One region of the Clostridium gelidum genome, then DNA from elsewhere that is predicted to be linked to it. Evidence: riboswitches for the same ligand, from Rfam matches in the RefSeq annotation. Region 1 holds a riboswitch; each other region holds the start of a gene.
The links. A riboswitch is a leader RNA that binds a small molecule or an ion and turns the genes downstream of it on or off. The one in region 1 is predicted to bind cyclic di-GMP.
Positions count from the first base shown of each region.

Region 1 (8,493 bases):
CAGCGTTATATTCCATTGGAAGTACATTATAAATTATTTAAAATAAAAGTAAAATAATCTGTTGAATCAATTAATTGATTCAACAGATTATTTTTATCACATTATGGAACAAATATTTATCCAATTTCCATAGGATATCGCTTTAATCTAGCTTTAACCATATACTTTTTTTTCAAAGCTATAAGGTAAAGTTAGAAGAAAAATCTGGTTAATTATATGTTTTTTCATTTTAATTGAATCACATTTTCATTAGATGAATTAACATTACGTTTAATGTATTTACATATTTGAATAAATGGTCGAAAAATGCAACAAAATGGTTAGATTTGTCTTGTTGGTAATAGATAAATGGTATATTATTGTATATATAATAGTAAAGGCAATATTATGTAATTATTTTTATAAAAGTGGGGGGGACATTATGAAATACACTTTGAAAAGGATTCTTGAAAAGCCATTTTTGCATAGTAAAAACAATATAGTTACTCAAAAAAAATTAAATTCTAGGCTTGAAGATAAATTACAATATGCAATTAGAATAATAGAATATATTGACCTTGGATTTGTAAGATGCTCATACCCAGATTTTAAAATTATATATATGAATCAAAAGAGTTGTAATTATATTCAAAAATCTTATCTTAAAGCAGAGTTGCCATCCTATTTTATAGGAAAAAATTATATTGATTACCTTCCTATAGATGAAAAAGCTAAATTAATTATGGAAATTGAAAATATGATTCAGAAAAAAGATGACTCTGTTTTTCGTCATGCAAATTATATTATCCAAGGAGAGGAAACATTTTTTAAAATTATGTATCGACCTTTATTTGAATTGAATGATCAAGTTAAAGAGATAACTATTATCTATATAGATGTGACCGAAGAGATGAAAGCTAAGAATAAAATTGAAAAAACCATAAAAATGCGGGATGAATTATTTGTGAATGTATCACATGAGCTTAAGACTCCTTTGAATGTGATTTTCAGTACAAATCAATTAATAGAATTTTATTTAAGAAATGATTTATTTAAAGATAATAAGGAAAAAGTATTCAGCGGTGTTAGTATAATTAAAAAAAATTGTTACAAGTTAACAAAGCTTATCAATAATATAATAGATTCATCTAAAATAGATTGCGGATTTTTGAAATTAAATTTATCTAATGAAAATATAGTTGAGATTGTAGAAGATAGTATCCAATCTGTAACAGAACATATTAAAAGCAAGGGGATAAATATTGTTTTTGATACAAATACAGAGGAAAAAATTATTGCCTGTGACGCTGAAAAGATTGAGAGAATTATTCTAAACCTTATTTCTAATGCAATTAAATTCACAAACAAAGATGGTTATATATTTGTAAACTTAATTGATAAAGGCAATACTGTTGAAATATCAGTAGAAGATACTGGAATAGGAATTGATAAAAAAAACTTGGACAGAATATTTGAAAGATTTCATCAAGTTGATAAATCACTTTCACGTAATACTGAAGGAAGTGGCATTGGACTAGCTTTAGTAAAATCACTTGTGGAAATGCATGGAGGTAAAATAAGTGCTGATAGTAACTTTGATAAAGGAAGTGTGTTTAAAATAGAGCTTCCTGCAAAGACTGTAGAAGAAACAGAATCCACTGTGCAAACTAAACCTATTGATAATAAAAATGATATGATTAACATTGAATTTTCTGATATATAGATACACCTAAAGTTAAGGTCAATGAAAAAAGAAGTTAGATAGACAAAAAAATATACAATTGCGAGTGTAAGAGGGGGATTGACGAATGATGAAATATTTGCAATCTAAAACAGTTAAGATGGCTTTATCAGCAACAATAGCAATAATTATATCAAATTATTTGGGATTACAATTTGGGGTAACCTCAGGCATAATTGCAATACTCAGTATTCAAGATACCAAGAAAGAGGCTCTACTGGTTGGTGGGAAAAGAATAATTTCATCTACTATAGCTATACTCTTATCTTATGCTATTTATATGCTTCTTGGAAATAATCCTATTTTATTTGGATTGTTTCTACTTATCTTTATACCAACAACGAAGGTTTTAAAAATAAGCGAGGGAATGGTTATTGGAGCTGTATTATCAACACATCTTTTAATGAGTACAAATATTAATTTAACTTGGATTATAAATGAGTCCAAGCTAAATGCAATAGGTATTGGAGTTGCAATGTTGTTTAATTTGTATTCCGTATCATTAGAAGATAACTTTGAAAAAAATAAAGCAAGGATAGAAGATTATTTTCGAGCAATATTATCTGATATGGCAGTAAGCTTAGTTACTCAAGCAGTGCCAGTTTATGAACAAGAAGTATTCCTGAGCGTTGAAAAATTAATTAAGAATACTAAAGTCATGGCACAAATAATAAATAACAATCATTTATTTAAGAGTAATGATTATTATGTGAGTTACATAGATATGAGAACAATACAGTTAGAGGCTATAAAAAGAATGCAAAGGCATTTTTCAAGATTTTATATGAAATATGAGCAAACTAGAATATTGTCAGAGTTTACTAATGATGTGGCATTAAATATTCATGAAGACAATGATTGTGTTGAACTCATTAATAAATTAACTTTACTTAGAAAAGATTATGAAAATATGGAGCTACCAAAGAATAGAACTGAATTTGAAAATAGAGCGTTATTATTTCAATTTTTAAATGATTTAGAGGATTTTTTAATTATTAAGAAAGAATTTAAAGAATCTTTTCAAGCCCGATAATAAGTGGTGAATCTAAAAGAAAGATACAAAAGAATAAAAACTACTTAATTGTAAAAATATAATTAAGTAGTTTTTATTTTTGCGGATATGGTTTAATTTTCAAATTTTATATAAATGATGACTATTAATACAAAATATGTTATATTATACACATCTTATAAATATAAAAAAGGAGGTTAAGGTTGGCTATCAAGAACAAAGTTAAATATTTTATATAGCTAACTAAAATGCAAAATGAATAATATATTAAAACCAAATATAACTAATATAAAGATAAGAGATATAGAAGTTTATCATGGTTCAGAAGTTGTAGATAATTCGCGCTATATTGATCATTTTAAAAAACAAGGAAAGGATATTACTCACTTTTTAGAAGATGTTGCTGGAAGAAAAAATAGATATTTAATTGATGAAAAAAGCGAAAATAGCCTTACTATGGCAATAGAATCATGTAAGAAAGTTTTGGAAAAATCAAACCTTGAAGGAAAAGATATTGATATGATTATCTTTTCTAGTGTACTTCCTCAATATGTTTCTCCACCATGTTCAATCATAATTCATAATACTATCAAAGGAAAAATGGAGTGCTTTTGTCAAGATATTAATTTAAATTGTGCTGGAATGACAAATTCTCTAGATTTTATTTACCGATATATGTCAGCAAACAGTAATGTTGAGAGAGTTTTACTTGTTGGAAGTGATTTTTTAAATTTTCAAATATCACCTGATGATGATGCTTGTTATGGACAATTTGGGGATGCTTCATGTGCGTTAATACTTGAAAGAACTGAGGAAGACTGTGGATTAATCGATAGTAAAGTTGTTGTTCATTCTGATGGCGTTTCTGATATAGTCTTTCCTAAATGTGGCTTTTCAAATATATTTGAAGGAAAGAAAGAAGATTTTCTAGCCTCTTGGTCTGTAGAAGAATGTCCTTGGTTAGAAACTGCTATAACTAGTATGAGTAATTTATTAAAGGAAAATGACTTAAAAGTAAGTGATATTTCTATGTTTTGTTTATCTCAATATACATATAAAAACATAGAGCATCTTAGAGAAAAACTAGATATACCTGAAAAAAATAGTATATATATAGGTAATACTTATGGCTATACTGGTACAACAAGTCCATTTATTGCATTATATACGGCTATAAATAATGGACAAGTTCGTCGTGGTGACTATGTTATGCTTTGGACTGTTGGAGCTGGTTATATCCATATATCTGTATTACTAAAATATTAACGTTTATCTATTTGTTAATTATTATATAAAAAACAAAATTATATATGAAATACTAATAGATAGACGCAAAACCTATCTTTTATATAATTTTTGTTAATAATTATTTTTAATGATAATTTATGTATATTATGATATATTGGTTTTAAGGAAAATATTACAATTTTGTATTAAAATGATATAAGTATAAAATATTTGAGTAATTTACAGTTGGATTTTAATTATGAACAAGAGGTGTATTAAAATGACATTACTTAATGAGACTATTGGATCATATACTAATAAAATATTCAAAAAGTTTGAAGACAAAGAAGCTGTAGTGTATATAGAAGATAACAGACGTTTTACATTCAAAAAGCTTAACTTTGAAGTAGATATGATAGCTAAAAGTTTAATATCTATTGGAATAAAGAAAGGTGATCACGTAGCTTTGCTATCATGTAATTCGCCAGAATGGATAATAGTGTTTTTAGCTACATTAAAAATAGGTGCTGTATCCGTCTGCTTAAGCTATTCATCAACTGAGGAAGAAATCGATTATATGCTAAAGCAATCTGATTCAACAATATTAATTGTAAGTGATAAAGATATGATTGAAAAAGTTGATTTAGAGAAATTCACTTATCTTAAAATAACGTTGAAAATAAAAACTTTATTTAACTTAGGTTTTATAATGTCTCAAATGAAGAACGTATTAAATGATGATCTTATGAATATTGCAAATGATGTTTCTCAAAATGATTTGGCTACAATTTTATATACATCAGGAACTACTGGAAAGCCAAAAGGAGTTATGTTTACACATAGTGCTGTTTTAAATGGTCCTCTTTCTTTTAGTAAAAATTATGGTTATACATCAAAAGATACGATTCTAGTTACACTACCATTGAATCATATATTGGGGGGGAAATATACGGCACTTCTTGGACTTCTATCTGGAAGTACAATAGTATTAATGAAAAAATTTAAAACAGACGTTGCGCTTAAAGCAATTGAAACCGAAAAATGTACTGGCTTTCATGGAGTTCCAACAATGTATCAATATTTAATAAGTAAATGTAATTCATATGACTTATCAAGTTTGAGAGTAGGGATGATTGCAGGAGCAGTTTCGTCTGAAACACTTATGAAAGATATAATGGAACATCTTCACATTACTGAATTAAGCAATACTTTTGGACAAACTGAAACTCTTGGAGTAACTCAAACTCCAATTTATGATAAAAATCATCCAAAAGTAAATACTGTTGGTAGACCAGTTGAACATGTGGAGATAAAAATATGTGATTTAAAAACTGGACATACACTTCCACCAAATGTGGAAGGTGAGTTATGTGTAAAAAGTCCTTATAGTATGCTTGGATATTATAATAATCCTATTGCAACAAATGTTACGGTTATAGATAATTGGGTGCATACAGGTGATATTGCATTTATAGATGAAGATGGGTATTTATCTATAAAGGGACGAATAAAAGATGTAATAATTAGAGGTGGAGAAAATATTTCTCCAACAGATATTGAAAATCATCTTATTAAACACTCTGAAATTGAAAATGCAATAATTGTTGGTATTCCAGATGAAACTCTTGGGGAAGAAATAGTTGCTTTTATTAAAGTTAAAAAACCTTCTATCTTAACTAAAGAAGATATATTTGAATTTTTATCTGGGAAAATCTCAAAATATAAATTCCCTAAGCATATAGAATTTATAGATACATTTCCATTAACATCTACTGGGAAAATCAAACGAAATTCACTAAAACAAATTGCAATTGAAAGAATTAATCCTATTGTATTCGCTGAAGTTGCAATTAATTAAAGAAGAAGGAATAGCTGAAAATAATTAATATATAATATAAATTGATAATAGCAAAATTATCAAAAGGTAAGGTCGCAAAGCCGTGGGTCTAAAGAAAAGTATTTTCTATGATTGCCAGGTTACCAAATTATACGTATAAGAATCGATATATATACTTATATTTGGGTATGTATTATTAATTAATAATAAACACCTTTAATTTGCAAAAAAAGAATGGAAATGATATGATTAAAAAGGAAAAATAGGATAAAATAACATAATATAAGTAATGTAAACATTATATGATATAATATGTACACTATTTATGTTATGCAAATTAATTACATAAATATACAAAATTTTAAAAATACCTAGGAGGTAACAATGAATACAGAAGAAAGCTCTATAATAACTTTTAATAAAAAAACCCTTAAATTTGTACTAATATTTTATGTGGCATTGTGTACTATGGCATTATTATTTTTTAGCGCATTAAAATTGTTTGGATTTAATGATAGTATAAATATAAATTCTTTGATTATTCAAGGAATAGCTGTTTTAATTTATGCTATAGTACTTCGAATATGTTATAAATGTACACTTACTGAAAATGGTTTCAACATAAAAGCGTTTAAGATAACAAAGATTATGATTTTAATATTAACTTATTTTCAGTATTTATTTTTGAATTTTACGATGCATTTAAATTCCATATGGTTTATGATTTTCTATTTCGTCATTCTTGGAGCATTATTTTTTGATTTAAAAATGATTACGATATCAATAATTTTAAGTATTATTTGTCAAATAGTAGTAGTTGCAAATAATCCTTCAATTTTTTTAGATAATCAATTTCATATAGCAGAAGTAGCTATGAGAATAATTACTATTTCTTTAACTTTATCAATAATCTTTATGGTTGTATATTTTGCAGCTAAGCTATTAGAATCAATTGGTGAAAAAGAAATTGAAATCAAAGAAGAAAATCAAAAATTATTATATTTATTTAAAAATATAGGTGAAATGTCTACTTCTGTTTTGGAATCAAGTGAAAACTTAAGTGTTGCTATTGAAGAGCAAACAAGTTCACTTCTGGAAGTTTCAGCAACAAGCCATTCGGTATCAAAAGCTTCTGATGAAATGCTTGATAAATCAAATAAGAATAAAGAGATATTAAGCACTTTATTAAGTGCTAATGAGGTAGTTGTGAGTAGAACAAAAGATAGTGAGGATAAAATAAAGGAATTTATCAATATGACAGATAAAAACCAGATATCTTTAAATGATACTCTCGTAATTATTAATGATATAAAAGATAGTATAGAAGATACGTTTGAGTCTACAAAAGAGCTGGAACAAAAATCACGACAAGTAGATGAAATATTAACTCTTATTGGAGATATATCAGAACAAACAAATCTTCTTGCTTTAAATGCATCAATTGAAGCAGCAAGAGCAGGTGAATATGGTAAAGGGTTTGCAGTAGTAGCAGAAGAAATAAAAACATTAGCTGAAGGAACAAAGGAATCACTTACTCAAGTAAGTTCAATTGTAGGTGAGTTAAAAAGTAAAATTAACATAGTTCAAGAACAAATGACTCATAACAACGAAAAATCTCAAGCGGGAAATAATATTATTAATGAAACAGTTCAAGGATTAAATAGTATGACTTCGGATTTGAAATTATTTAGTAATAATATTATGGATATAAGTAAAGCTTCTACTACATTACTTACAGAAACTAAAAATGTAGTTAAATTTAATGAAGAAGTAGGCAATATAACAAAAGATACAATATCAAAATATGAAATGGTAACAGAAGCAGTAACACAAAGTGCTTCTACTAGTGAAGAAATTGAGGCTAGTATTAATGAACTTAGAAATGTTGCTGAAGATATGAATAAACTTATTAAATAAATTGTATAAAAAACAACTATCAGAATATATATACATAGAAAATAAAAACTACTCAGTTATCATAATTGAGTAGTTTTTTTATAGAAAAAAATTAAAATAATATGTTTACCTTTTAGCAGACTTAATAGGTATATATATGGTACCATTATCTTATAGGGATGTAGGAAACATAATGGTTAAGAAGGAATGAGTGTTAATTAGGATAATATAGTATATGTTGATTTTACATAAGAATTGGTTAGCGAAATGAATGTAGGTGCAGTTTATGAAAGTATGATTTTACAAAGTATTACTAATACACTTGGAACTTATTATGGTGTGGAAAAAGTATATATTACAATAGAAGGAGAACTTTATGGATCAGGCCATATTATAAAGGAAAAAGGTGAAACTTTTACTGTGGATTAAAAAAAGTGTTGAATTAAAATCTGAATAAGTTTAATGCTTCGTCATATTATTTTAATTTTACAATCATAGGTTTAATAGGAACACTCGTAGCAGATTTAATTTTAAAGTGACTAATATAGAGAATTAATAAGGGGAGAAAATATTTATGTACGATTATCCATTATACAGACCACCTAGTGAAGGAAATAGCCTTATAATACAAGCAACTTTAGGATGCTCTCATAATAAATGTAGCTTTTGTAATATGTATAAATCCAAGAAATTTACAATAAAAGCAATAGAAGATATTAAAAATGATATAAGTTGTTTTAGACAAAAATATGAACATGTAGAAAGAATATTTTTAGCTGATGGAGATGCTTTGATACTTAA
Region 1 is NZ_AP024849.1:1,844,325-1,852,817, forward strand. It holds gene psyc5s11_RS08170 (aspartate/glutamate racemase family protein) at 1-32, shown strand, start outside; gene psyc5s11_RS08175 (PAS domain-containing sensor histidine kinase) at 422-1,702, shown strand; gene psyc5s11_RS08180 (aromatic acid exporter family protein) at 1,788-2,753, shown strand; gene psyc5s11_RS08185 (3-oxoacyl-[acyl-carrier-protein] synthase III C-terminal domain-containing protein) at 2,988-3,998, shown strand; gene psyc5s11_RS08190 (AMP-binding protein) at 4,240-5,817, shown strand; cyclic di-GMP riboswitch class I at 5,857-5,944, shown strand; gene psyc5s11_RS08195 (methyl-accepting chemotaxis protein) at 6,181-7,713, shown strand; gene psyc5s11_RS08200 (GerMN domain-containing protein) at 7,948-8,121, shown strand; gene psyc5s11_RS08205 (radical SAM protein) at 8,267-8,493, shown strand, end outside.

Region 2 (8,493 bases), 1.7 Mb from region 1:
TGTTATCATAAAAACTATGACTATATTACGAACTACTTTTTTTCTCTCTATCATTAAATCCCCCCTGTAATCTCATATATTTCACAAATGTCCTTTTAACTTACTTCTGCAGTTGTCAAATATAATTTAACAATTTCTAATGTTTTAAATCTCTTATAATTATGAAACTTTTCCTTTAATCCAAAAAGCTCACTGCTACTTTTGATTTAGTATCAGGTACAGGTAATGGTATTTCTTGTACTTTGTCTGAATCTGCCCCTGGCATAGGTAATAATTTAACTACTCCACCTTTTGAATCCTCACTTATTATTGTTTCGTTATCAATTAAATTATTGTCAACTGTAGGCGATATTTCTCCCACTTTTTCCGAATCATTACTCTTAGCATATGACTTTTTAGCTGATTTAAACAATGAATATATCTTATCACCACGCACATAATCTAATGTTTTAAGCGTCCCTTCCCCAGAAGTTAAATATCCATATTCCCCAGAATCAAATTGAACTGCATAATAACTTAATGCTCCATTACGTTTATTTATAGCTTTTCCTATCTCTACAAGTTGACTTTGAAAAGAATTCTCCATAGGCCTATAGTTTGTTTCACATAAAGTATTATCAGATACATAGTAGATGTACATTTTTTCACTATCATTAGCATGTAACTGTACAGTTTTACCATCTTTACTCACTTCTACTTCACAATATGAATCGCCTTGTGTATAATCACAATGAATTGGTTTCAAATCTAAACTTCGCACAATATCTAATTTATTTAAATCATATACAAAAAGACCAAAATATCCATGAAATATTACCATATTATCTGAGGCATAATCAATATCTACCATGTTTGCACCTGTAGTCTGTTCCAATGACCATTGTGGAATCGTAGGTTTAACTATAATCTTTTCATTTTGATTGTTATCCCTGTTTTCAATTTCATATGATTGAATTGAATCTTCATTAGCTTCTACAGTACTGGCTTCTACTTCTTTGCTTCCTAAAATATCTAAGCCATTCTTATTTGATATTATACCAAATGAGGAAGTAGCTAATATTATAGCTAGTATTCCAATTAATGTACCCTTTTTAGTTTTTTTATTAAACATACTTTCAAACCTTCTTTCCAATACCGTCTTATTTCCAAGTTTTGTTGATAAATTATTTTCCAGGAAATTACTTTCTTTATGTTTTAATGAATTTATAAGTGTTAACGCATAATTTTGTCTTTCTTTAAAATCACAGCTATAAAGTATTCTTTCATCACAGGCTAGTTCACATTCAATATTTATATATCTATTCATTACATATATAAAAGGATTGAACCAATAAATTGAAGTTGTAGCCATAACTAAAAATTTATATAATATATCCTTCTTTTTATAATGCATAAGCTCATGTTTTAAAATCCATTCTGCTTCTTTTTCTTCATAATGAATATTAGGCAATACTATATAAGATTTAAAAAATCCAATTCCAAGTGGCACACATGTGTAATCTGAAACTTTTAATTGAATATTTTTATTTATTTTCATTTCAATTCGTAAACTATTATATATTTTTCTAATTTTTCTATCTCCTATACCTAATGATAAATCTATGATAGTGTTTTTAAATTTTATATATGTGAAAATTCTATATGTTACAATTATTATTGTTATAACTAACCACAAATAACCTAGAATTTCTAACATATTAAAATTGTTTGTAAATTGTTTTGTAGTTTCAATAGCTTGAGTATTATTAAGAGGATAATTAATTGATTGCATATTACTTACTGAATTACTGACTAACTTTATATTATCAAATGAATTATTAATTTCTATGTTATTAGAAATTATAGAATTAGTTCCTATATATATTGGAATTTCAAAAGGTAAAATCATTCTAAATATAACTATGAGCCAAATATAATAATTAAAGTTTTTAGTATATTCTTTAAATAATGTTTTCTTTAATAGCAATATTAAACAAATTCCTATACTGCTAATTATTGTTGTCCTTAGTATATTAACAATCACTATTTCAATCATAGTCTCCCCCTAACTCCACAATCATTCGTCCTTATTTTTAATCCAGTTTTCTAAATCATTTAAATCCTCATTAGTAATTTCATTATTTTCATGCAATGCTGTAATTAAACTTTTCAAAGAATTTTCATGAATATTTGTGAAAAAATATTTTGTTTCAAATTCTAAATACTCTTTTTTACTTATTAATGCAGTGTAATAAGTGTACATTTTAATTTTTTCTGCACTTAAAAATTCTTTTCGAACTAATTTGGCTAATAAAGTTAATGTAGTTGTTCTCTTCCAACTATTTTTTTCTTGTAGCTTAGTAATAACCTCTTTTGATGATATTGCATCATTACTTGCCCAAACCACCTTCATGACATTTAATTCAGATTGTGGTATTTTTGAAATATTCAAACTTAAACATCTCCTTAAAATTACATTGTCTATAGTTATAGACTAGAATAAAATTAGTTTACCACCTTAATCCAAATTTATCAATATTTATTTGTATACATATAAAATTTCAATAAATAAAAAGGTAGATTAAACATTAACGTCTAACCTACCTCTAAAAATAATTATTGAGCTTGCAAAAATCTTTCATAGTTCTCTATTTTATCCTCTCTGTTAGTCTTTTTTATCCAACTGTTGTATTCCCAAATGGCTTCTTCTACAGTTTCTAATTTTAATTTACTGTTATTTTTTCTTTTCATTTCTGCATACATATTAATTTTAATTATATTTCCCATTTCCTCACCTTCCCTTTATACTTATAATACAGTTAAATTGTTAAATTTAAGTACCTTAAAATCTTAAGAAAACCTTAAAATTTAAAAAGAACTCACAAAAAATGTGAGTCCTTAATAATTACTATTCAATTTAGTTAAACTCTTTATTCTCATTAGGCACATGAAAATAAATAACAAGTCCAAAGTTGCCATGAATATTTTTCATCAGGTAAGGAGACGAATTGTCCTCATAGCTGGCCTATTTGGTCAATTTGTCGACGCAGCATGATGGAAAATAGGCTGGCAAATGGACTTGTTATTTTTTTGATTGTGCCTTATATATAAAACAGCCAAATATTAAAATTTCTACACATTAGTAAATACTTTATTTACTAATTTAATCAACTCATCGATAATTAAATCCTTTTCTATAAAATAAGTAGCCCCAAGCGCTTCACAAACACCTAATTCATTGGAAAAATTATTTTTACCACCATCAGAAATAACAATTACGTTTATATCTTTATATTCTTCTCTTAGTTCTACTACAAGTTCTAACCCACTTTTTTTTGGCATATATATATCCGTAATTATCAAATCAATATTACCTAATTTTTTATAAACCTCAATTCCTTCTTCACCATTAGATGCTTCAAATACATTGTAATTTTCAGCTTCTAAAATAAGTCTTATAAAAGTTCTAATACTTGCAATATCGTCAACTACTAATACATTTTTTTGTTTCTCATTCATTACTTTTCAGCCCTCCTTCTTTCAGTTTATTATACACTGATTATTAAATCTCATACCTTATTTCCCATCTTAATCTCATTTAATATGTAAATAAAAAAGACCCATTGAAACTATTAATTAAAAAATTAATTAGTTTAAATTGGTCGGTTGCACAACTAGCTCTAAATTCTCAAAGTGCCCACATAAAAAGAATTTTTCATAGCTTCCAATCGCAAAATTTTTAATGTATATTTAATATTATCATAGCAATGTAAGAAAATCAATAAACTTTTCAAATGTAATATGATTTTCTTGTTTGATTTTAAGTTTTTTTAATTTATAATCACCTACTTTACTTAAGAACAAAAGTGGCTCTTTGTTGACTCTCTTATATTTTCACTTGCATTTTTTTATTAATGAGTAAATCCGAATCGACTACCGTTGCAGTTTGGTAAAAACACACATAGTTCTCATGCTCCTCATATACTTTATATCCAGCACTTTCCAATAATTTAATTTCTTTTTTAAAATTTTTGATTGAAGTATCTTCCCTAAATATTTCTATGGATTCCCTAATTACCACCCAAGCCCCACCTTTCTATATATATTATTCATTGTTTGTATTGAGTTGTTCTTTGTATGCATTAACAATCAATTCATCTAACTTTTGACTGGAAATTACCACCTCATTAGAACCCCGCCCATATATTTCAATAACCTTGTATAGATCTGCCCTAGTTTTTTCCATAGCTTGATTAAGCTTAGAAATGGCTTCATTATTTTTCAACTTTAATTCCTCCATTTCCATAATAGTAGTGTAAAATAGCTTTAAGTTACTATGGATTTCTTTTTCAACATACAAGCTGGTGTTCTTACAGAAACAACAACAAATTTCAATTTTCTCTATTAATACTATCTTCTCATTTACTTATTTATTTTAAATGCTTCCTATGAACTCAATTATATATTTACTTCTTTTATTTTACAAATTTAAAAAACTTTAACTAAATCTACTTAAATTTAGTTAAAGTTCTTCCATACTTATTTCCATATTTTTCATTAAGTTTTATAGTGTTTTTTGTTACTTATCTTGTTATTACTGCGCATCGTATGTGTCTAAATGATATACATTGTTTTGTGTCACGCTAGATACTGTACTATCTTTAGCATTCTTAGTATGTATAGTTTTTGTTGAAGCAAACGCAACATTTGTTAATAACATTGACATTGCTATTACTGCTAGTACAATTTTTTTCATAAAATTCACCTCCTTCAAAAGCTGAATCAAGTCGACAAATACTTGGTTTAACATTGTAGCATAATAATAGAATTTGCGATAAAAAAATTATTTTTTTTAAATTCCTTTAATCTGTTTTATTTTTTCTTTTGATTTCTTATAGAAATACATACTTTTTTCTTCATTTCGACTTCTATAATACGCTCCAATTTCTAAATAAATTAAAGAATAATCTATATTTAATTCTTTTGCTCTATCCGCTATTAGCATTAAATTTTCCTTATCTTCTTTTTTTATATAAATAAGCACCAACTCATAGAGTATTTTTTCAATTAAATTTAATTTTTCTCTATCTCTTTGTTCGCATATCTCTAACGCCTCTAAAAGATACGTTTCAAACTCTTTATTTAAATTTTGAAGTATTTTGCTTGCAAAATATAGATACTCTCCACGGTCTTCATTACAACAATTATATGACAAAGATTCTTTGATATACATTAAAGCTGACTTGTGATTTTTTTTATTAACGTATAATTCAGATAAATTTCTATAAATCATAGATATAAAATCTTTATCATCACATTCCATAGCAATATCTAGAGTTTCCTTGTATTCTTTTTCTGCTTCGTCAAACTTATGATAATCATTCAAGCAATTCGCATGATTCATTTTCACTCTTAATAACATATTACAATCATTAATTTTAAATTGCTTTAGTATTTTAAAATATTCTAAAGCGGTATCATACTCACCTAGCTTTTTATATGTCGTTGCCTTGTAAAACTGTATCATTATAGAAAGTTCACAATTGCCTATATCACGATTTAGCTTTTCTGCGTAATCTAATTGTTGTAATGCTTTAACGTAATTATCGGTAAATATATTATTTCTGGATTTATATATATAAAAAGTTACTTCCTCGAAACTATTTTGGCAATTAATACTTATCTTTAATCCAATATCACACATATAATCACTTTTAGTATAACTATGTTTATAATAGTAATAATCCGCAGACGATTTATACAACTCCATTTTATTATTATCTGTAATTTTATACTTTTCAATTAGTTCTTCAGCTTTCAATAACTTTTCATCAAATGCCTTAATTTCTTTAATTTCTTTTAATTCCTTCATAATATTAATGAAAATATGATTTGCTTGTTCATCTTCATCTTTCATAAGTTCATCTGGCGTAATTAATGATAGATTTATTCCTTTCTTTTTCACAATTTTATTAAAATTTTCAGCAATCCCTATAGCTAAGCTTTCCGTTGGATTCCGTTTATTATTTTCAATTTTGCTTAGCCACGTCGTTGTACATACTCCTTGAGCAATTTCATCTTGAGTTGCCCCAAGTATATTCATTCTGTATTTCCTTATTTTTTCTCCTTGTGTCATGATTTCATTATCAAACATTGTTATAGCCCCGCCCCTCCATTTTGAATCTGCAATTTTGGAACCCCAATCAACCATTGCAGAGTTTATTTTTATCATAAAAATAAACATTCTGATTCTATATTACTAAACATGGACTAAAACAAAATACACTTTCACGCTCTTTTTTAGACCTTTTACGCTATTATTTATAATAAAAATAATAGACTAAAACCTATTTATTGTAAAAATAAATTCCATCTTAACAGTTAAATTATGATGGGGTTTACTTACACAATATGTTTTAATTAACAATTTTATTATATACTATATTTGGGAAATGTACATAGGTTATAATAAAATTATAGATTAAAAAAGTAAAAAACGGCAATTTATGACTGTCCTTTCTTTACTTTAATTAACTCAAAAAAATTTATAACTAGGTCTGTATCAACTTTCATTGTAGATTTAGTCAAGTATTCTTCTAATTTTGGTATATCCATATTACAGTATCCTATAAATGCTGAATTTAGTTTATTCCAAAAGTCCTTATCATCTATGAGTGGAAATAAAGGACTTATTTCCTGTATTTTGATATATCCAAACGGCACACATTCTGGTAAATTGAACATGGCTACATATGAATATAATATTGTTACTAATTTATCTCTTTTTTCATAATTAATATCCTTTTCCATTTATTGCACAAGCTATCAATGACAATATAGCAATAAATATTTCATAGTATAATTTCTTTCTCATTTTAAATTACTCCTTAGTTCTTTATAACATAATTGTATATTAATAGAAAGTTTTGTCAAATATACTAAATGCATATTTTTCATATGTCTCCTAATAAAATATTTTCAAAAAAGATGCAGCCAAATTAATGACTGCATCTTTTTATCTATTTAATTCATTTTTAACATAATTAGTAATAGTATCTTCTTCGTCTGGGAATATTTCTGCCAAATATAATATTGTTTCTTGCTTCTCTTCAGGAAGGTCTTTTATTGTTTCTATTAATGCTTTTATATTTATATCACTCATAAAATCACCGCCTTAATATTATATTATAGTTATAATTATTAGAATTAAAAGCATTATTATTTTACAGCTCTTATATATTTTTCTAATATATTTGAAGTCAGTATCAACCTTCATATCCACCTGAAAAATTACTATTATTTAAATGTATTTTTCATGTTCTTTTTGAATAAACTATAACTGCGCTAATCTCTATTTAAAGTTAATTATGACAATAAAAGCAGTAGTTGCTCCTGGCTACTGCTTTTCTAAATTTTCATAGAGATAGTATTTTTTAAAGCACAAATACTATCTCTTTTTTTATTTAGGCTTTAGCTTCAAAATGATGATCTCCACCGTTTGTTATAGTAGCACTTGACATAGCATCTGGTTTTTGTATGTTTTGAGTTTTAGTGGTATTGGATACTTTATCAACGTCTTGTAATTGTTTAGTACTAGTAACATTATTGGAATATGTTGAATTAAAAATTCCTGATATATTCATTTATAAGCACCTTCTTTCTTAATTTAGAGTTCAAACTAGTTAAAACCAATATAAAAACTCTATCTTTAAAGATTGTACAACTTAAACCTTAAAATTAACTGAGAAAAAAGGTGAATATTAAAATTTAAACATAAAAACCAGTAGTTGGAGCAAACCATCTATTAATTTAGGTATATTCAGAAGAGACGACAACTATATGTATCAAAATGAATTTGCGATATTTTTTATGTGCAACACTTTGATTTAGACAAGTTTTTCACAAAATAAAAAATTAGGCAGATTAAACATTAACGTCTAACCTACCTCTAAAAATTTTTATTATGCTATCTCTTCTATACTTAACAATCTCGGTTTATTACCTTCTTGAATTTTAATATATATTCGCGCCATTTTCATTTGCAAGTTATCTATTATTGTTTTTACCTTACAAATAAAATAGTAACCTTCTATGCCATTAGTAACTACTGCTATAGGGTTAAAGTTCCATCCCTTTATTTCATCTAATGCTCTTTTAAATATTTTTTTCTCTTTTGATGTGACTTTATGCATAATTTCTAATTCCTCATTTTCTTTTACCATAATATCAAACATCCTTTCAATATACTTATATTATCATTAGTTTTTGTCAGTTGCTTGTCAATCGTGTAAATGTTTAATTAATATATTGTTACAAAAAAATAAAGGGTACAAGATTAACTCCCATACCCTAAAAATTAAATAAGTTATTCATTAATTAATTTATTAAAACAAAAAAATAAGGGTAGCATAGAAAACTTAATCTCCACACTACCCTTAATTTTGTTTATATTACCCTTTAAACAATATCAAAACCCTCTCACAAATATTATTATAAATGCCTTTCCTTAACATT
Region 2 is NZ_AP024849.1:3,574,026-3,582,518, forward strand. It holds gene psyc5s11_RS16295 (hypothetical protein) at 1-54, opposite strand, end outside; gene psyc5s11_RS16300 (M56 family metallopeptidase) at 176-2,035, opposite strand; gene psyc5s11_RS16305 (BlaI/MecI/CopY family transcriptional regulator) at 2,057-2,431, opposite strand; gene psyc5s11_RS16310 (hypothetical protein) at 2,596-2,766, opposite strand; gene psyc5s11_RS16315 (response regulator) at 3,112-3,498, opposite strand; cyclic di-GMP riboswitch class II at 3,631-3,714, opposite strand; gene psyc5s11_RS16320 (hypothetical protein) at 3,866-4,060, opposite strand; gene psyc5s11_RS16325 (aspartyl-phosphate phosphatase Spo0E family protein) at 4,085-4,285, opposite strand; gene psyc5s11_RS16330 (hypothetical protein) at 4,574-4,735, opposite strand; gene psyc5s11_RS16335 (helix-turn-helix domain-containing protein) at 4,832-6,133, opposite strand; gene psyc5s11_RS16340 (hypothetical protein) at 6,484-6,789, opposite strand; gene psyc5s11_RS16345 (hypothetical protein) at 6,995-7,141, opposite strand; gene psyc5s11_RS16350 (hypothetical protein) at 7,443-7,622, opposite strand; gene psyc5s11_RS16355 (hypothetical protein) at 7,941-8,201, opposite strand.
Region 2: it holds a riboswitch for cyclic di-GMP, as region 1 does, so the genes downstream of both, psyc5s11_RS16315 (response regulator) here and psyc5s11_RS08195 (methyl-accepting chemotaxis protein) in region 1, are expected to answer to the same signal.

Region 3 (8,493 bases), 340 kb from region 1:
CTTTTTCTGCTATTTTATTTTCTACAACACCAGAAACAATATCAATAGCTTTTATTAGAGGCAGACCACTTGCTAATAGTGTAGATAAAGTTCTTGTAAATCTTGATACTATAACCATCTCAGTGAATTTCTTTATTATTGGAAGCTTAAGTTTCATCTTGCTTGAAAAAATTGATCCATTTTCTGTACTAAAATAATATTTACCTCCAATAGTAATTCCTATTAATGCAACTATAATTACTATAAAATTATCCTTTAAAAAATCTCCACTTCCTAATAAAAGTTTTGTTGACCATGGTAATACCGTACCACTTTGTTCAAAAATACCTTTAAAGGTTGGCATTACATAAACAAGTATAAATACAACAGCTATTACTGCTACAAAACTTAATATAACTGGATAAATCATAGCATTTTTCACCTTATTATTGGTCTTGTTTTCTTTTTCATAATGTGATGACATTCTTAGCATTATACTATTTAACGTACCACTGGCTTCTCCTGCTTCTATTAAGCTAACTAAAAGATCCGGAAAAATCTTTTTTTGCTTTTTCATAGCTTCAGATAAAATACCACCTTTTTCAACATCTTGTTCAATTTCTATTAAGGCTTCTTTCAATATTTTCTTTTGAGTTTGTTTTGATAATATATTTAAGCAAGTTAATATAGGTACCCCTGCATCTAACATAGTATAAAATTGCCTGCAAAAAATTGAAATATCCTTAAGTTTTACTTTCTCATTAAATTTTAGTTCAATTTTACTACTTTCAATTATTTCTTCTACCATTAAAGGGTAATATCCATTAGAAGATATAAATTCTATAACCTCGCCTTTAGAGTCTGCTTCACGCGCTCCTTCAATTTTTTCTCCATCTGCGTTCATTGCTCTATATTTAAAATTAGCCAACTTATTTATCCCCCTCTAAATCAGAATATTTAATATATAATGGTATATATTATTCCTTCGTCATAGTTATTGTTGCAAGTTCTGACATCGTTGTTATTCCATCAATTACAACTTTTTTACATTCCATACCTAAAGTAGTCATCCCATTTTTCACTGATATATCTCTAAGTACATCTGAACTTTCACCTAAATTTATAGCTTCTCTGTGTTTTCTTGTTATTTCCATAACTTCATATATACCAATTCTTCCCACGTATCCTGTATGGTTACAATATCCACATCCATTACCCTTATATAAGTTTAATTGCTTGTCCTTATCTGCTCCAAGTATTTCTTTTTCATATTCAGTAGCGTCATAAGGTTCTTTACAATTATTGCATATTTTTCTAACTAGTCTTTGTGCTATTATTCCAACTACTGAAGTAGCAACTAAATATGGTTTTATTCCCATATCTACAAGTCTTATTATGGAAGATGGCGCATCATTAGTATGAAGAGTACTTAATACTAAATGACCTGTTATAGCTGCTTTTGTTGCAATTTCAGCTGTTTCATTATCTCTAATTTCACCAATCATGATTATATCAGGATCTTGTCGTAATATACTTCTAAGACCACTTGCAAAGGTTAATCCAGCCTTATTATTTACACTAACTTGATTTACTCCATTTAATGTATATTCCACCGGATCTTCAACTGTAATTATATTTACTTTATCATTATTTAGTTCACTTAAAAGTGTATATAAAGTTGTAGATTTTCCACTTCCTGTAGGTCCTGTAACTAAAACTATTCCATGGGGATTTGAGATGATTCTATCTACCATTTGAAGATTTTCTTTACTCATCCCCCATTTTTCTCTACCTATATTGCCACCAGAAGTATTCAGAATTCTTATAACTATTTTCTCACCATTAACTACTGGAAGTATTGAAATTCTAAGATCCACATTTTTTCCATCTACTGTAACCATTATTCTCCCATCTTGAGGTATTCTTTTTTCTGCAATGTTTAATCCTGCGAGTATCTTTATTCTAGTTACTAATGGTCCTAGACTTTCTATATTAATAATATTAACTGTTTGTAATTTACCATCTATTCTATATCTTATTTTTATTTCATTTTCAAATGGTTCTATATGAATATCTGATGCCTTCATTTCTATTGAGTTTTTAAATAAGTAATCCACCATTTTAACAACTGGTGCATTCTTAACATTATCCATATCTTCCACATTTATTTTCGAATTTTTAGATTCAGAACTTTCCTTGGAAAGCTGTTTCGCTGCAATGCTAACTTGCTGACTACTATAATATATACCCACAAATTTTTTAATATCATCTTTTTTAGAAATATATGATTCTATTTCAAATCCTGTAGATATTGCAACATCATCTATTGCATAAATATTTAAAGGATCTGAAAGTGTAACTTTAATTTTATTATGTTCAAAGCCAAAAGGTATTAATGTATATTTATCGCATAAATTTTTAGGAATAATACTTATTGCCTTTTTATCAAAATTTATTGTATTTAAATCTATTTTTTTAATTCCTGTTTGTTGCTCTATAGACTCTATTATTTCATCTTCAGTTATTATTTTACTATCGACTAGTATTTCTCCAAGTTTTTTATTAAGTGCCTTTTGAGACTTTAATGCTTCTTGTAATTGATATCCAGTAATTTTTCCTGCATTTACTAGAATGTTGCCTAATCTTCTTTTTTCAGTTGCCATTATAAGTCTCACCTTCCTTTTTCTCTGCCAATTGTATATCCTACACCATATACTTAATTCTACATAAATATATATTTATATCTATTATATGTTGCAATAAAGTTTTCACCTATCTCTTAACCCGCATTTTACAAGCAAATTCTAAAATTCTAAAATTCTTAAGTTCTAAAATTCTTTAGAATTTTAGAATTCCTAATTGTAAAATCATTATTGAAACTTATATATGATAATAGTTTAAATTCTTATTTCAAATCAATCAAGTATATATATGTTAAAATCATGTATACTTATCATAATTCAAACCAATAAGTTCCAATACAACTTTAATATTTCAACTCCCCATAACATAGAAATTAAACTTCCAATTGCTATACATGGTCCAAATGCTATTTTTTCTTTTGCCTTTTTTAATTTTAAAGCTAAAATAATTATTCCTACTATTCCACCTAATATAATTGCTAAAAACAGTCCTAGTAGAATTCCTTTAACGCCTAAAAACAATCCACAAACAGTAGCGATTTCAATATCACCCTCGCCCATTCCTTTGGTCAAAAATACTATTAACCCTATAATTCCAAAGCCTATTGCTCCACCTGAAATAAAATCAATAGTTCCACTTTTATAAATAATAGCTTGAATTATTATAAATGTTACTGCTATTATTCCACCCAAAATCGTAGTACTTGTAAAAACAAATTGAGTATCATAATCTATCATACCAATAACAATTAAAAGTGATGCTAATATGCAATATTTTAATGTAATTAAAACTAGTCCAAATTTTAAATATATAATTAAATATAATAATGCATTTAAAATTTCTATAAGAGGATACCGTAAAGAAATTTTTTCTTTACAATATTTACATCTTCCTCCAAGAAAAATGTAACTAAATACAGGTACTAAGTCTACCGGACTTAAGTTATGTTGACATTTTCCACAATGTGATGGTGGAAACGCAATTGATTCTTCAACAGGAATTCTATAAATGCATACATTTAAAAAACTGCCTATAACTAATCCTAAGACAGTTATTAATCCATAATCCAATTTATCACCTTCTTAAATTCTAAGTTATATTCTGTAATCTTTTACATATATTTATTGCCAATTATATACTTTTATGTATCTAATTACAAGTGTATTCTTTAATGATTCTAACCAATTCGCTTAATACTTTGCGATGTAAAAATAGATACATTGCTTATTTATTGTTTTTTACTGAGAATTATTTTCTTTTATATAATAAAAAAACCGACCTCTATAAACATAAAGGTCGGTTGCACTAATAACTCATCATATATAAAGTGCCCAATTAAAATATATGACTCTTCGTTTTCCTATAATAAAATTCGTTAATTTATTTAGGCATATCATACCATATTTTCTTTGTATTAGTCCATACTTATTTATACTTTTTTATACTTTTTTCTACTTTTTTCTAAATCAACCCATTTTATTAGTGATCATTTACCAAACTATATAAAATCACCTCATTGAAAATATTCACTAATTTGTTTTATTATTTATTACCCATCTTTCATATTCTTCTCTTGATATTATATTACTATTAATTAATCTCTTCAAATCCATTTCCATAGTTTGCATTCCAAATTTAGATCCCATTTGAATGAAGCTATTTATTTGTTCAAAATTTCCTTCTCTAATTAAATTTTTTATACTTGATGTACATACCATGATTTCCATTGCAGCTGATCTCCCTGTACCTGAAGCATTTGGTAATAAAACTTGAGAAACAACACCTCTAAGTAGTGATGATAATTGAATTTTAACCTCATTTTGATGACCAGATTCAAAAGAATTTACAATTCTATATATACTATTTGCAGCCCCCATATTGTGCAGAGTAGAAAAAACTAAATGCCCTGTTTGTGCTGCTCTTAAAGCTATTTCTATTGTTTCAGGATCTCTCATTTCTCCTACTAGTATAACATCTGGATCTTGTCTAAGCGCTGCTTTTAATGCCATTGCATAACTTCTAGTATCTTGTCCAATTTCTCTTTGATTCACCATAGATTTTTTAGTTTCATATATATATTCTATTGGCTCTTCTAAAGTTATTATATGTTTTTCTTTAGTGTTATTTATTTCATTTATCATAGCAGCAAGGGTTGTACTTTTACCTGAACCTGTTGGACCTGTAACTAAAACTAATCCATCTTTTAATTCTGTAAAAGCTTTTAAAGCAGGAGCAGTTGATAAATCTTTAAGTTTTGGTATTCCTTCTTTAATTACCCTCATACATATAGAATAACTTTCTCTACATTTATAAGCATTAACTCTAAAATTACAAATTCCTTTTCTATTATACTTAAAATCTATCTCCCCTTTTTCTAAGAATTCTTCAAACTTTTCTGGTACTAAGTCCTTAATGTATTCCCCAACTACTTCATGATCAATAACATCATCGTTTGCTCTTATTAGTCTTCCATCAATTCTTACCATTGGAGTTAGTCCTGAAGTTATGTGAATATCTGATGCACGTTGTATATCCATATTATCTAATAATTTATCTATCTTTGCCATAATTTCTCCCCTTTTAATTTCTAAAAATAATTGAAAGTATATTTCATGAAAATATGCAATCTATATTTAAAGTATCACCCATTTTCTAAATATGTCAATATTATTTAATTCTACGTTTAAATTTTTATTTATTAAAACCTTAAAAATCGCCTTATCTAGTGGTATCACACATATACCTATGAATTTAATAAGATATATTAAAAATTAAAAGTTAATTCACTAGCACTTCTAAACACTAGTAATAGAGCTACTTGAGAAGATTTTAGTTGTTTCTGAATTACACTTTCTTTTTATATTAATTTATTAAACTTTTTAGAGCATTCATGAATATTTTATGCTTATAAGCCATTATTATAAGTATTTTCTTAGTGCGAAATTAGTTTTATTGGGTTCAATTTATTATCTGATTTTTTCAAACCTAGTAAATAAGCCATTTTATGAAATTCTAATCCTTTTTATTTCTATTAATTTATTAAAAAGCGAAAAAAATAGGATAGGAGTTTTTATTTTGCTCCCTAGCCTAACTAAATTATTTATAATTTCTTAAGATTAAGTTAATAAATTTGCCACAACACTGACATACTATAATCTTATAATAGTAATTGTAAAGTAGTTAAACATTATTATTTCCCCTAATAATAATAAAATATTAACCAGTATTCAGGATAACTTGTTACATTGTAATGAGTTATCCTTTTTTATGCTATTAAAAAATATAATCCACGGAATCTGTGTCAGTAATCAACATTACTTGCAATATTATGTCACCAAACAATACTATTTGTATTACGATTCATTTTGCTAAATACTACTTGTATGTATTATAATTTGCTTACATATAATCATAATTAAGTAAAAAAGAGGTGCTATTATAAATAATTTCAAATTATTAAGACTAAAACGTAAAATATTTCTAAGAAAATCTTTATTAAATCTCTTATTATTTAGTTTTTGTCCTACTAATAAGTTCATAGTTGCCTTATCTCAAAATTTGGACAACCATATTGTCATTTATCAAAAAGAATTATTTATATAATATTGTTTAAAAACACTTAACAACATATCTTCAAATAGTGATTTTATTTTTAATTATTTTATATAACATAAAAGAAGACTAAGTTCCTAATACTTAGTCTTCTTTCGTTATTTATAAAACCATCTCCTATCTTTTAAGATAGAAAATGGTTCTCAAAATATTACATACATCAATCTATTTTACTAAAATGACGCATATCATAATCAATATTCATTTTTACAATTATCCCCATCAAATTAAATCCAGTTATATCAACGGTTCCAGTCCTATTCATACCATCCTTCAGGAAATTCAGCATTATGATAAACGTCTTGAACATCATCATCATCCTCAAGTAAATCTAGCATCTTTTGGAATTTCTTAGCATCATCTTGACCAATTTCAGTATATGTATCTGGAATCATTTTTACAGATGCTTCTAAAAATTCAATTCCTGCTGCTTCCAACGCTTCTCTCACCTGTCCGAAGTCTTCTGGAGTTGTAGTTACTACAAATACTTCTTCTTCATCTGATGAGAAATCTTCTGCACCAGCATCTAAGGCTATCATCATTATTTCGTCTTCATCTTTATCTTCTTTTAAAATGATGATTTCTCCTTTTTCTTGGAACATGAATCCTACACATCCGGCAGTTCCCATATTCCCTCCACCTTTAGTAAAGGCACTTCTTACATTTCCTGCTGATCTATTTTTATTATCAGTAAGAGTATCAACTATTACAGCCACTCCACTAGGACCATAACCTTCATAAACTATATTTTCATAATTAACTGATGATAACTCACCAGAAGCTTTTTTAATTGCTTTTGCTATAGTATCATTCGGCATATTTTCAGCCTTTGCTTTAGCGATTGCATCTCTAAGTCTTGCATTTGTATCGGGGCTAGGTCCACCATTTTTAGCAGCTACAATGATTTCTTTACCTAGTTTAGTAAAAATTTTACCTCTTTTTGCATCTGTCTTACCTTTTTTTGCTTGAATGTTATGCCATTTTGAGTGTCCTGACATTTGTTTTTCCTCCTTACTTTAATTTAAAATTCATAATTTTGTAATAATAAATCCGCTTGAGTATAAATTAAAGAATATGTATTTATGCAGATTTTTATTACAACATATATTTTATTTGATTTATTTTAAATACAAAATTCAACAAAAATTATACCATACTTTGCATAAATTCACAATTATTAATAAAACTCCTTTATACTATTAATTCCTATGTTAACTGTTGATAAAGTCTATTTCCTTCTTTAAAGTAAATTCCCTCTTCACTTTTACGAACTATTACTTTACCACTAGTCGCCTCTACAATTTCATTTTCTATGTTTTCTGCAATTGCTTTTTCTGATAATATATGGACTATTACCTTATCACTATATTCTGAGTCTTCTATATGATAAAAATTTTGACCACATATATATTGAATCTTTCCAAGTAAATCATATTCTATTTCAAAGCTTAATTTTAATCCCTCAACTTTTTCTATAATCCCAGCAGCTTTTATAGCAATACTTGCCCCTTTTGTATATGCTCTAGTTAATCCCCCAGTCCCTAAAAGTATTCCACCAAAATATCTAGTAACAACAACTGCACAATCTGTTATTCTACTTTTTTTCATTACTTCAAGAATAGGAATTCCTGCTGTTCCTTGTGGCTCACCATCATCAGAATATCTTTGAATATTCATATTACTTCCGATAATATAAGCTGAGCAATTATGTCTAGCTTGTTTATGCATGCTTTTTATTTCAGTTATAAAAGCTTTAGCTTCATCTTCATTTTCAACTCTTTTTGCATATCCAATAAATTCTGATTTTTTTTCTTCAAATCTATCTTCACCAAAATTTCTTATTGTAATGTAAGACATATATATCTAACCCCTTTCCAATTTGCAATGTACAGTCACAATACAAAATTTTAAGTTCTTGGTTGTGCTTAATAAGTTCCTAATTGTGCTTCGCACTCTTTTTATATGTGAAATGATCTTGGTTGTGCTTCGCACCTTTTATATATGTGTGTATATTAAATAATATTGGATTAACCATCAGTTTATTCATTAATTATCTAATTTAGATTCATTATAAAGCTTTGCAGAAATTAGTTCTTCTTTAAGTATTTTCATGCCCTTTTTAATTTTTTTCTTATCTGTTTGATAAAAAGCTAGTCTAAATGAATCTTGTCCATCGTTTTGTGATGTGAAAAACATAGCACCAGGAGTAATATATACATCTTTTTTCCTAAGTCGTATAAAAAGCTCCCTTGTATTAAC
Region 3 is NZ_AP024849.1:1,504,327-1,512,819, reverse strand. It holds gene psyc5s11_RS06750 (type II secretion system F family protein) at 1-907, opposite strand, end outside; gene psyc5s11_RS06745 (GspE/PulE family protein) at 957-2,642, opposite strand; gene psyc5s11_RS06740 (prepilin peptidase) at 2,940-3,692, opposite strand; cyclic di-GMP riboswitch class II at 3,908-3,990, opposite strand; gene psyc5s11_RS06735 (type IV pilus twitching motility protein PilT) at 4,152-5,189, opposite strand; gene psyc5s11_RS06730 (YebC/PmpR family DNA-binding transcriptional regulator) at 6,492-7,232, opposite strand; gene psyc5s11_RS06725 (YigZ family protein) at 7,441-8,091, opposite strand; gene psyc5s11_RS06720 (aminotransferase-like domain-containing protein) at 8,281-8,493, opposite strand, start outside.
Region 3: it holds a riboswitch for cyclic di-GMP, as region 1 does, so the genes downstream of both, psyc5s11_RS06740 (prepilin peptidase) here and psyc5s11_RS08195 (methyl-accepting chemotaxis protein) in region 1, are expected to answer to the same signal.

Region 4 (8,493 bases), 740 kb from region 1:
TAAATATATTCTCCTAAATTCAAGTTATTTGCCTTAAAGAAATCCTCATCTAAAAGACATTGATTACTATCATCTTCTGAAAAATATCTTCCCGATTTTATTACAACATCATTTACTATATCTTTTTTTATATCAGGAAGAGTTATAAACCTTAAAGTTGCATTTTCTTCTAAAATATTTATACTAGCATCCTTAATAATTCTACCTGTTGCTGTTTTTACATTAGGTATACTGTCAACTTTTTCTTTTATACCCATTGGTGCACTATACAGATCCACCCAAATATCTGCTAATCTATACTCGCTATAATATTCACTACTTGAATTAGAAAGGTTTTTAAATGCAGAATTTATTGCTGTATAAAATGTAACACCTAAAACCACAATTATTAAGATAGAAATAAACTGTCCCTTTGATTTTTTTATATCTCTTAATAAATTCCTGAATAAAATATTCATTACCATTCAATCCTTTCAGGTGTCTCAGGATTTTCATTAATAGTTATAGCTTCAACAGCGCCACTTCTTACTCTAATAACCCTATCTGCCATAGCTGCAATAGCTGCATTGTGTGTAATAACTATTATTGTCTTATTGGTATTTTTATTAATATCGTAAAGTAGCTTTAAAATCAACCTTCCTGTGTTATAATCCAAAGCTCCTGTTGGTTCATCACATAAAAGCAGTAATGGATTTTTGACTAATGCTCTTGCTATTGCTACTCTTTGCTGCTCTCCTCCTGAAAGTTGTGCTGGAAAATTTGATGTTCTTTCACTTAGTCCAACTTCTTTCATAATATCCTCTGATTTTAAAGGATTATTACTAAGAGATCTTACCAATTCAACATTTTCAAGTGCTGTAAGATTTGACATTAAATTATAGAATTGAAATACAAAACCTATTTTTTTTCGTCTATACATAGTAAGTTCATTGTCGGAATACTTAGTTATATTTTTTCCTTCTACAAGTACTTCCCCATATGTAGGCCTGTCCATTCCACCAATCATATTTAACACAGTACTTTTGCCTGAACCACTTGGTCCTAGTACCACAACAAATTCACCTTCAAGAATTTCAAAGCTCATCTTATCAGACGCCTTAACTTTTATCTCCCCCATGGTGTATTCTTTTGTAACATCTTTAACTATAACAATAGGATCTTTCACTTAAAATCCCTCCATACTATGGTTTTGACCATCAGGTCAATTTATCTTATTATGTTCTCCCTTAAATATATATTCAATATATTATTGAAGACTTTTGTATAATAATTATTTTATCTTTACACATATTACGTTTACGAACAATTATTTTAGTCTAAAAAAGCAATCAACAGAAGTTATTTCTCCATTCATTGCTAATACTTTTACTTTTTAAAATTATTGTTTACTTTCTCAGTCCTTTTTCTTTCCTTATACCCAATAGAATTACTACAGACCTTGGCTCTAATTCAAGTCTTGTCCCAATTTGAAGCATCTTATTAATAGAATCATTAAATTCATGTCCTTCCGGCATAGCAGTATTTACTGCAATATTCCATTCTAGCTCTATAGGCAGATCTGGCAGTTTCACACATTGCTTTTCCCAGTGTGTGTTTACAGCAATATATACTATATCATCTTCATTCGCTTCTTTATTCCAGCCTGCAAACATAACCCCAAGTACCCTTGTTTCATTTGATGGATCCAAATACCAGGGTTCATTTCCATGTTTGCTAACATGAGGTAATCCACATTTTGCTGGTTCTATTTTATCTCTAAGTACAGGATGACTTTTCCTAAACTTTATCATATTCTTAAAAAATCTGAATATCTCTTTATTCTTGTCTAACAAAGTCCAATCAAGCCATGAAACTTCATTATCTTGGCAATATGGATTATTGTTTCCCATTTGTGTATTCCCGAATTCATCTCCAGCTAAAAACATTGGCGTGCCTTGACTTGCCAAAAGAACAGCACATGCATTTTTAATCATCTTTGTACGTAGTTTAAGGATGCTTTCATTATCAGTCTCCCCCTCAGCACCACAGTTCCAACTATTGTTACTATTTTCACCATCTGTATTATTCCAACCATTGGCTTCATTATGTTTACTGTCGTAAGAATATAAATCATACAAAGTGAATCCATCATGGCAAGTAATAAAATTCACCGATGCATTTTCTCCTCTGCTATCTACATTGTACAAATCATGGGAACCTGCAATTCGTTCAGCTACTACTTGAGCTAATCCCGAATCTCCTTTCAAGAACTTACGAATATCATCTCGATACTTACCATTCCATTCAGACCATCGTTTCCACGATGGAAAATTACCTACTTGATACAGACCACCTGCATCCCATGCTTCAGCAATTAGTTTAACCTTAGAAAGAATTGGATCAAAGGCTAGATTTTTAAGCAAAGGTGGCTTGTTCATTGGTGAACCATCTTCATTACGTCCAAGAATTGAAGCAAGATCAAATCTGAAACCATCTACCCTATATTCAGTCACCCAATAGCGGATACAATCCAATATCATTTTTTGTACAACTGGATGATTACAGTTGATAGTGTTACCACACCCGCTGAAATTGTAGTATTTTCCATTTGGTGTAAGCATATAATATACATTATTATCAAAACCTTTAAAAGATATGTATGGACCATGCTCATCACCTTCAGCCGTATGATTAAATACAACATCAAGAATTACCTCTATTCCATTCTCGTGGAAATTCTTAATCAATGACTTTAACTCATCACCCTCCCTATTGTACTCGATTTGAGCAGTATAACTAGTATTAGGCGCAAAAAAACTCACAGAATTGTATCCCCAATAATCCAGTAATATTTTGTCATCAACAATCCGTTCATCTCGCATCTCATCAAATTCGAAAATTGGCATAAGCTCAACCGCATTAATCCCAAGTTCCTTTAAATACGGAATTTTTTCAGCTAATCCTGAAAAAGTACCAGAATAATTAACACCTGATGATTGGTGTTTTGTAAATCCACGTACATGTAACTCATAAATAATTAATTCCTCCATTGGAATCAAGACCTGCTTACTGTTCCCCCAATCAAAATCATTTGTAACTACTCGTGACCTATATTCATAGCCAGATTTTGGTTTTAATCCCCACACACTCTGCCCAGCAACTGCCTTCGCATAAGGATCAAGAAGATATTTTTTATTATCAAAAATCAAACCCTTTTCTGGTTTGTATGGTCCATCTACACTATAGGCATATTCAAATTCCCCAATATCCAAGTCAAACACAATCATTGAGTACACATCTCCGATTTTATAATTCTCTGGAAATGGAATAATAGCATAAGGTTCACATTCTTTCCGTTTAAATAGAACTAATTTGCATGAAGTTGCATTTTGCGAATGAACAGTAAAACTAACACCGCCTGGAATAACCACCGTTCCATTAACAAGATAGAATCCAGGTCGAATTTTAAATCCATTGCATTCATCAATAGGTATTAGATTTTTGCTAGAAGTTTCTGCAAAATCTTGAAAATTCGCCTTATCTTTTAATACCTCTATGTGTATTTTTTCATCTTTGTTTCGTGAAAACATATGAGAATCCATTATGCATTTTCCTTTCTGTTTATATATAATTATAGTTTAATTTATATATATGCAAAGCCTTCTTAATTAAATATATCTTGCAAATCTGGTTGATAATGTTTCTTAAATTCTTTTCTGTCTTCATATTTCCTCAACACTTCTATAACCTTTTTATTAGGTTCCTTAAATATTGTTTCAATATCTCTTTCTTCAAGCTCTTTCCTTATTGGCCAAGCAAGTTTTTCTTCTTCTATGGAAAACTGTGCATTTACCCCTACCTTATTTCCCCTAGCATCTAGTCTTATCCACTTATTTAAATTACTCAAATATACTGAATTTAATCCGTGTACTACTTTTTTATTTTCCCTTGAACAAAGTATCTGATAACAAAATCCAGTAGGTATTGCAAAAAACCTTAGCATGGCTGCTAATAGATGAGATTTCGCACAACAAATACCATGTCCAAAACTTAAAACTTCTGAAGCTAAACATGTCACTTCTTCTGCATTTATGTCACCAGAATGACTAATCTCATCTCTTACAAATTCATATATTTTTTTAATTAATTCAATTTCATTATTAGTATCTTTCGTCAATTCAAGACACTTATCTACAATCAATTTATTATCATAGTCAATTACTTCTGACTTTTTTATGTAATTCTCTAAATTAGTGCTTTCAATAATCATTATTATATACCTCCATAGTAATAAATACCATTATATAAAAAAGTGAACTATTCAAAATAGAAATAATATTTCTATTTTGGAACAGTCCCTTCTTATTTATTCTTAGGTGAAACTCGACTCGCACAATTGCAGCATTTAGTGCAAGAAGATTTGTTTGTGATGTTATACTCATTATAGATTCTGAAAGTACATTTACTTAAAATATGTCCTTGGATAGGCTTCAATTAATTCTAAACTTAGAAATTTCACTTGATAAAGATGCTGAAATCTCATCTAAATGCCCTGATGCTTCTTTAAGATTTGAGAATATATCTCCTTGCTTATTAACCATATCTTCAAAGCATATAGTACTTGCAACGGATTCCTCACTTATAGCTGATGTATTTGAAACTGCTTCATTGATTTTTTTATTTTCTTTTAATAATACCTTTGCAATCTCAGATATATTTAAACTCATAGCTTTAATATTTTCAATCGCGTCTTCAATTCCGGCAAATATGGTTGAAATGCCATCAATAGAGCTTGTACCTAAGCCAACATAATTAATACTATCCTTCATTGCTATTACAGCATTTTCTATTTGCTGTTGAATTTGTTGTATCTCTGTTGAAATACCTTGTGTAGAATCTGAAGATTGTTCAGCTAATTTTCTAACCTCTTCTGCAACTACCGAAAAACCTTTCCCATGTTCTCCTGCTCTAGCCGCCTCAATACTTGCATTCAATGCCAAAAGATTAGTTTGCTCTGATATAGTAGATATAGTTGTTGTTATATTTGCAATAGTTTTAGATTTTTCTGAAAGTTCAGTTATAACACCTGATGAAAGGTTTACACTTTCCTTCATCTTATATAATAATTTCACTGTAGAATCTAAATTTTTTGAACCAGTTAAAGTCTTATCCTTTGTTTCAGCTATTCTTGTATCGATATTAGCACTTATCTCTACTAATTCCTTTGATTTACTTTCCATATCATTTATAGATATAGTAATTTTTTGTATTTCTTCTGCTGTATTTTTTGCTCCTACAGTTAGATTTTCAATTGATTGCTTAATGTCTTTTCCACCTTCAACTACTTCTAAACTAACATTTTTATAACTATTAGAGGATTCAACAACAACCTCTGAAACATCTTTTATTTTCATTATTATATTTTTCAAGTTATTTATCATCTTATTAAATGTAATATTAATTCTACCTAACTCATCTGAAGATTCTGGAAGTGAACTAATCAGGTTTCCTTCTGCTACCTCTTCTGCAATTAAAGATATTTTTAAAAGCCTATTAAAGAAATTTCTTAGTAAAATAGTTAGCAATACTATTAGAAATATTATTGCTATGGCAGAAACAATGACTGTTGCGTAAAGCAATGAATTTAAACTAGAAGTATATTCTTTTGTAGGAACTTCAAGAAACATGTACCAATCTGTTCCTTCAACACGAGAAGAAAATAACATTTTTGTTTCATTATTATCTTTAAATTCTCCCAAAAAACTATCCTTAGAAAGTGCATCTTGAACTAAACCTGAAAATTCCTTATTAGAGCTTTGTAAAAAATTGCTTTCATTATTAGATGTATCATCTTGATGGAATAAAACAGTACCATCCTTACCTAATAAATAAACTTTATCTGTCTCGCCAATATGAAAATCTGTATTTTCTTTAAAAACTGTAGAAACAAGACAAGCTCCGCTTACAACCCCAACAACTTTATTATCTTTTGTATCCCTTACAGGGCACTCCATAGATATTATCAAATCTGAAGGATTTTGTTTATCTGCAAAGGGATTTGATATAATCTTTTTTCCTTGCATAACTTGTGGGAATGTACCTTCTGTACTTATATCAATAACTACATTATTTTGCATAGTTAACTTTCCATCTCCACCAGATATTCCAAGGCTATTAAAAACTCCATCATAATTTTTTTGTTCTCTTTCAAAATAAGGCATTATTTCACTATAATTCAGACTTGATACCAATTGAGTGTTTGCAATTACTTCTACCTGAGATAATCTAGATTTAACCCATGAAGATAATTTTTGCGCATGAATTGTAACTGTTTGTTTTCCAGAACTCTCCATTGAAGACATAATTATTTTTTTTGATTTTGAATATTCTATGTATGTTACCATGCTGATAAGAGTAAGAAAAATAAATGAAATGATAAAAATAGCTCTAACCTGTAAAGACTTTTCTTTTTTCAAAACGATTCCCCCTTATAATAAGCCTGAATTTCAACTTTAAGGATATTATATAATATAAGTTAAATTTCACTATAATAATAGTGATTATTTAATCTAATAACATCTATATTATCTTATTTCCCCCTACTCTGTTTTACATTATAAAAATAAAAACCGATAATTAGTTTATAAACTAATTATCGGTCGGTTGCACCACTAACTCCCAATTCTCAAGGTACCCAAATAAAGAGAATTTTTCACAGTTCCGATTTCTCTGTTTTATTAATATATTTGAATATTATCATATAAATCTACACATTATTACTAATCATTTCATTTTATTACCATATACTCAACATTATCATATTACTACAATTAAATCAATTATTTATAATTTAATTTACTGATATTTAATTCACTTTAGTTAAATTATTAATGTTCCTTCACATTGTCTAGAAAGGGAACACTTTGCTTGTCCAAAACGTTCAAATATAACATCAAGTTTATTTTTAGGAATGCCATCCCCTTCATCTTTTACTTTAATAACAATACTTGACCCGGATTATTCACGACATATTGCCATGATTTACATGGGTTTATTATGCATTATTGTATAGACCACTATGTTTTCACTACACTTATATTTTAAAATACAGTTCTGATAAAAAATTAATTTTTAGTTTCTTCTTTTGTGCCTTATATCAAAAAATATCTATTAATCATATTGAAAAAAATCCTTCACAAGATAACTCTTATGAAGGATTTTAAATATAAAATTAGATGACACTTATTCCTCTGCTCAATTGTATTTAACTTTTAAATCAAAAGCTTCTGCTACCATAAGAGTTTATTTCATTTAATATATTGTACCCATATTATTGCAACTTATATAGTAATTAAATATTATCCAAATGTCCATCCAAGACACTTTTTAATATTTCATAATTAGAACTAGGCATACCAACAAACTCAGCACCTATAAACAAACGTCCATCAAGAATACTGTTTCTTACAATTCTTACCATAAGTTGAATAGATATAGATTTATCAAATAAAACAATAACCTCTAAAAAATCACCTTTTTTAAATTCCCTTTGTGAAATAAATCCTATACCTTGTGTACTTATATTTACACATTCAAATAAATAAAAACATTTTTCAGAATTTATCGCTATACATTGTATTGTATCTTTTTTACTAAATCTTGGCACAGATCTTCTTTCTTTTTCTACGTCATAATTAAATCCATTCATTTCAGAATGTACTTTCATATCTATCCAGCCCCCTTACAAAATTTAATTAAAATCTAATAAATATCTATTGATGCATCTGGTTTTTTACAATAGATTTAATAAAAAATTATATCTTATATTATAAATTTAAATTTTTGTCTTTTTACAATAATTAACCTTATAGTTCACTCATATTATACCTCTTATTCTTCTGATTTTCTATAAAATCACCCAAACAATTCCGTCTTATGCATAAAAAAGCCCCTAAATTAATCAGAGGTTTAAAAAAATTATTTTTTATTGACAATATTTAAGATTCTTTTACTAATTCAATATAATTATTTAATCGCCTTTATTTTTTAATGTTAGTCCATTATCCAATCAAGTTTGTCTCTTTTTAAATCTAACCTTGTTTGAATATCCTTTTCAATTCCTTTGTAGCCCCAACAATATCGTTTTGAGCAATAATTGCTGAAACTATTGCAAGTCCATCAATCCCCATGCCCTCAAAGTCCTTAATTCTTTCTTTATTAATTCCCCCAATTACTACTATAGGTAAAGATACACTTTCTCTTATTTTCTTTAACTCTTCCATTGAAGTTGGATTTGCATCTTTTTTAGTACCAGTTGCATACATAGCACCAACTCCTATATAATCTGCGCCATCTTTTTGTGCCTTAAGTGCTTGTTCTAAGCACCCTGTTGAAACTCCAATAATCTTATCATCCCCAATAATTTTTCTAACAACTGTTGCTGATAAATCACTTTGACCTACATGTACTCCTGCTGCACCTACTGCTAGTGCAATATCTAATCTATCATTTATT
Region 4 is NZ_AP024849.1:1,104,321-1,112,813, reverse strand. It holds gene psyc5s11_RS05145 (ABC transporter permease) at 1-458, opposite strand, end outside; gene psyc5s11_RS05140 (ABC transporter ATP-binding protein) at 458-1,165, opposite strand; gene glgX (glycogen debranching protein GlgX) at 1,386-3,581, opposite strand; gene psyc5s11_RS05130 (transglutaminase-like domain-containing protein) at 3,644-4,249, opposite strand; gene psyc5s11_RS05125 (methyl-accepting chemotaxis protein) at 4,470-6,455, opposite strand; cyclic di-GMP riboswitch class II at 6,628-6,710, opposite strand; gene psyc5s11_RS05120 (PilZ domain-containing protein) at 7,331-7,705, opposite strand; gene thiE (thiamine phosphate synthase) at 8,070-8,493, opposite strand, start outside.
Region 4: it holds a riboswitch for cyclic di-GMP, as region 1 does, so the genes downstream of both, psyc5s11_RS05125 (methyl-accepting chemotaxis protein) here and psyc5s11_RS08195 (methyl-accepting chemotaxis protein) in region 1, are expected to answer to the same signal.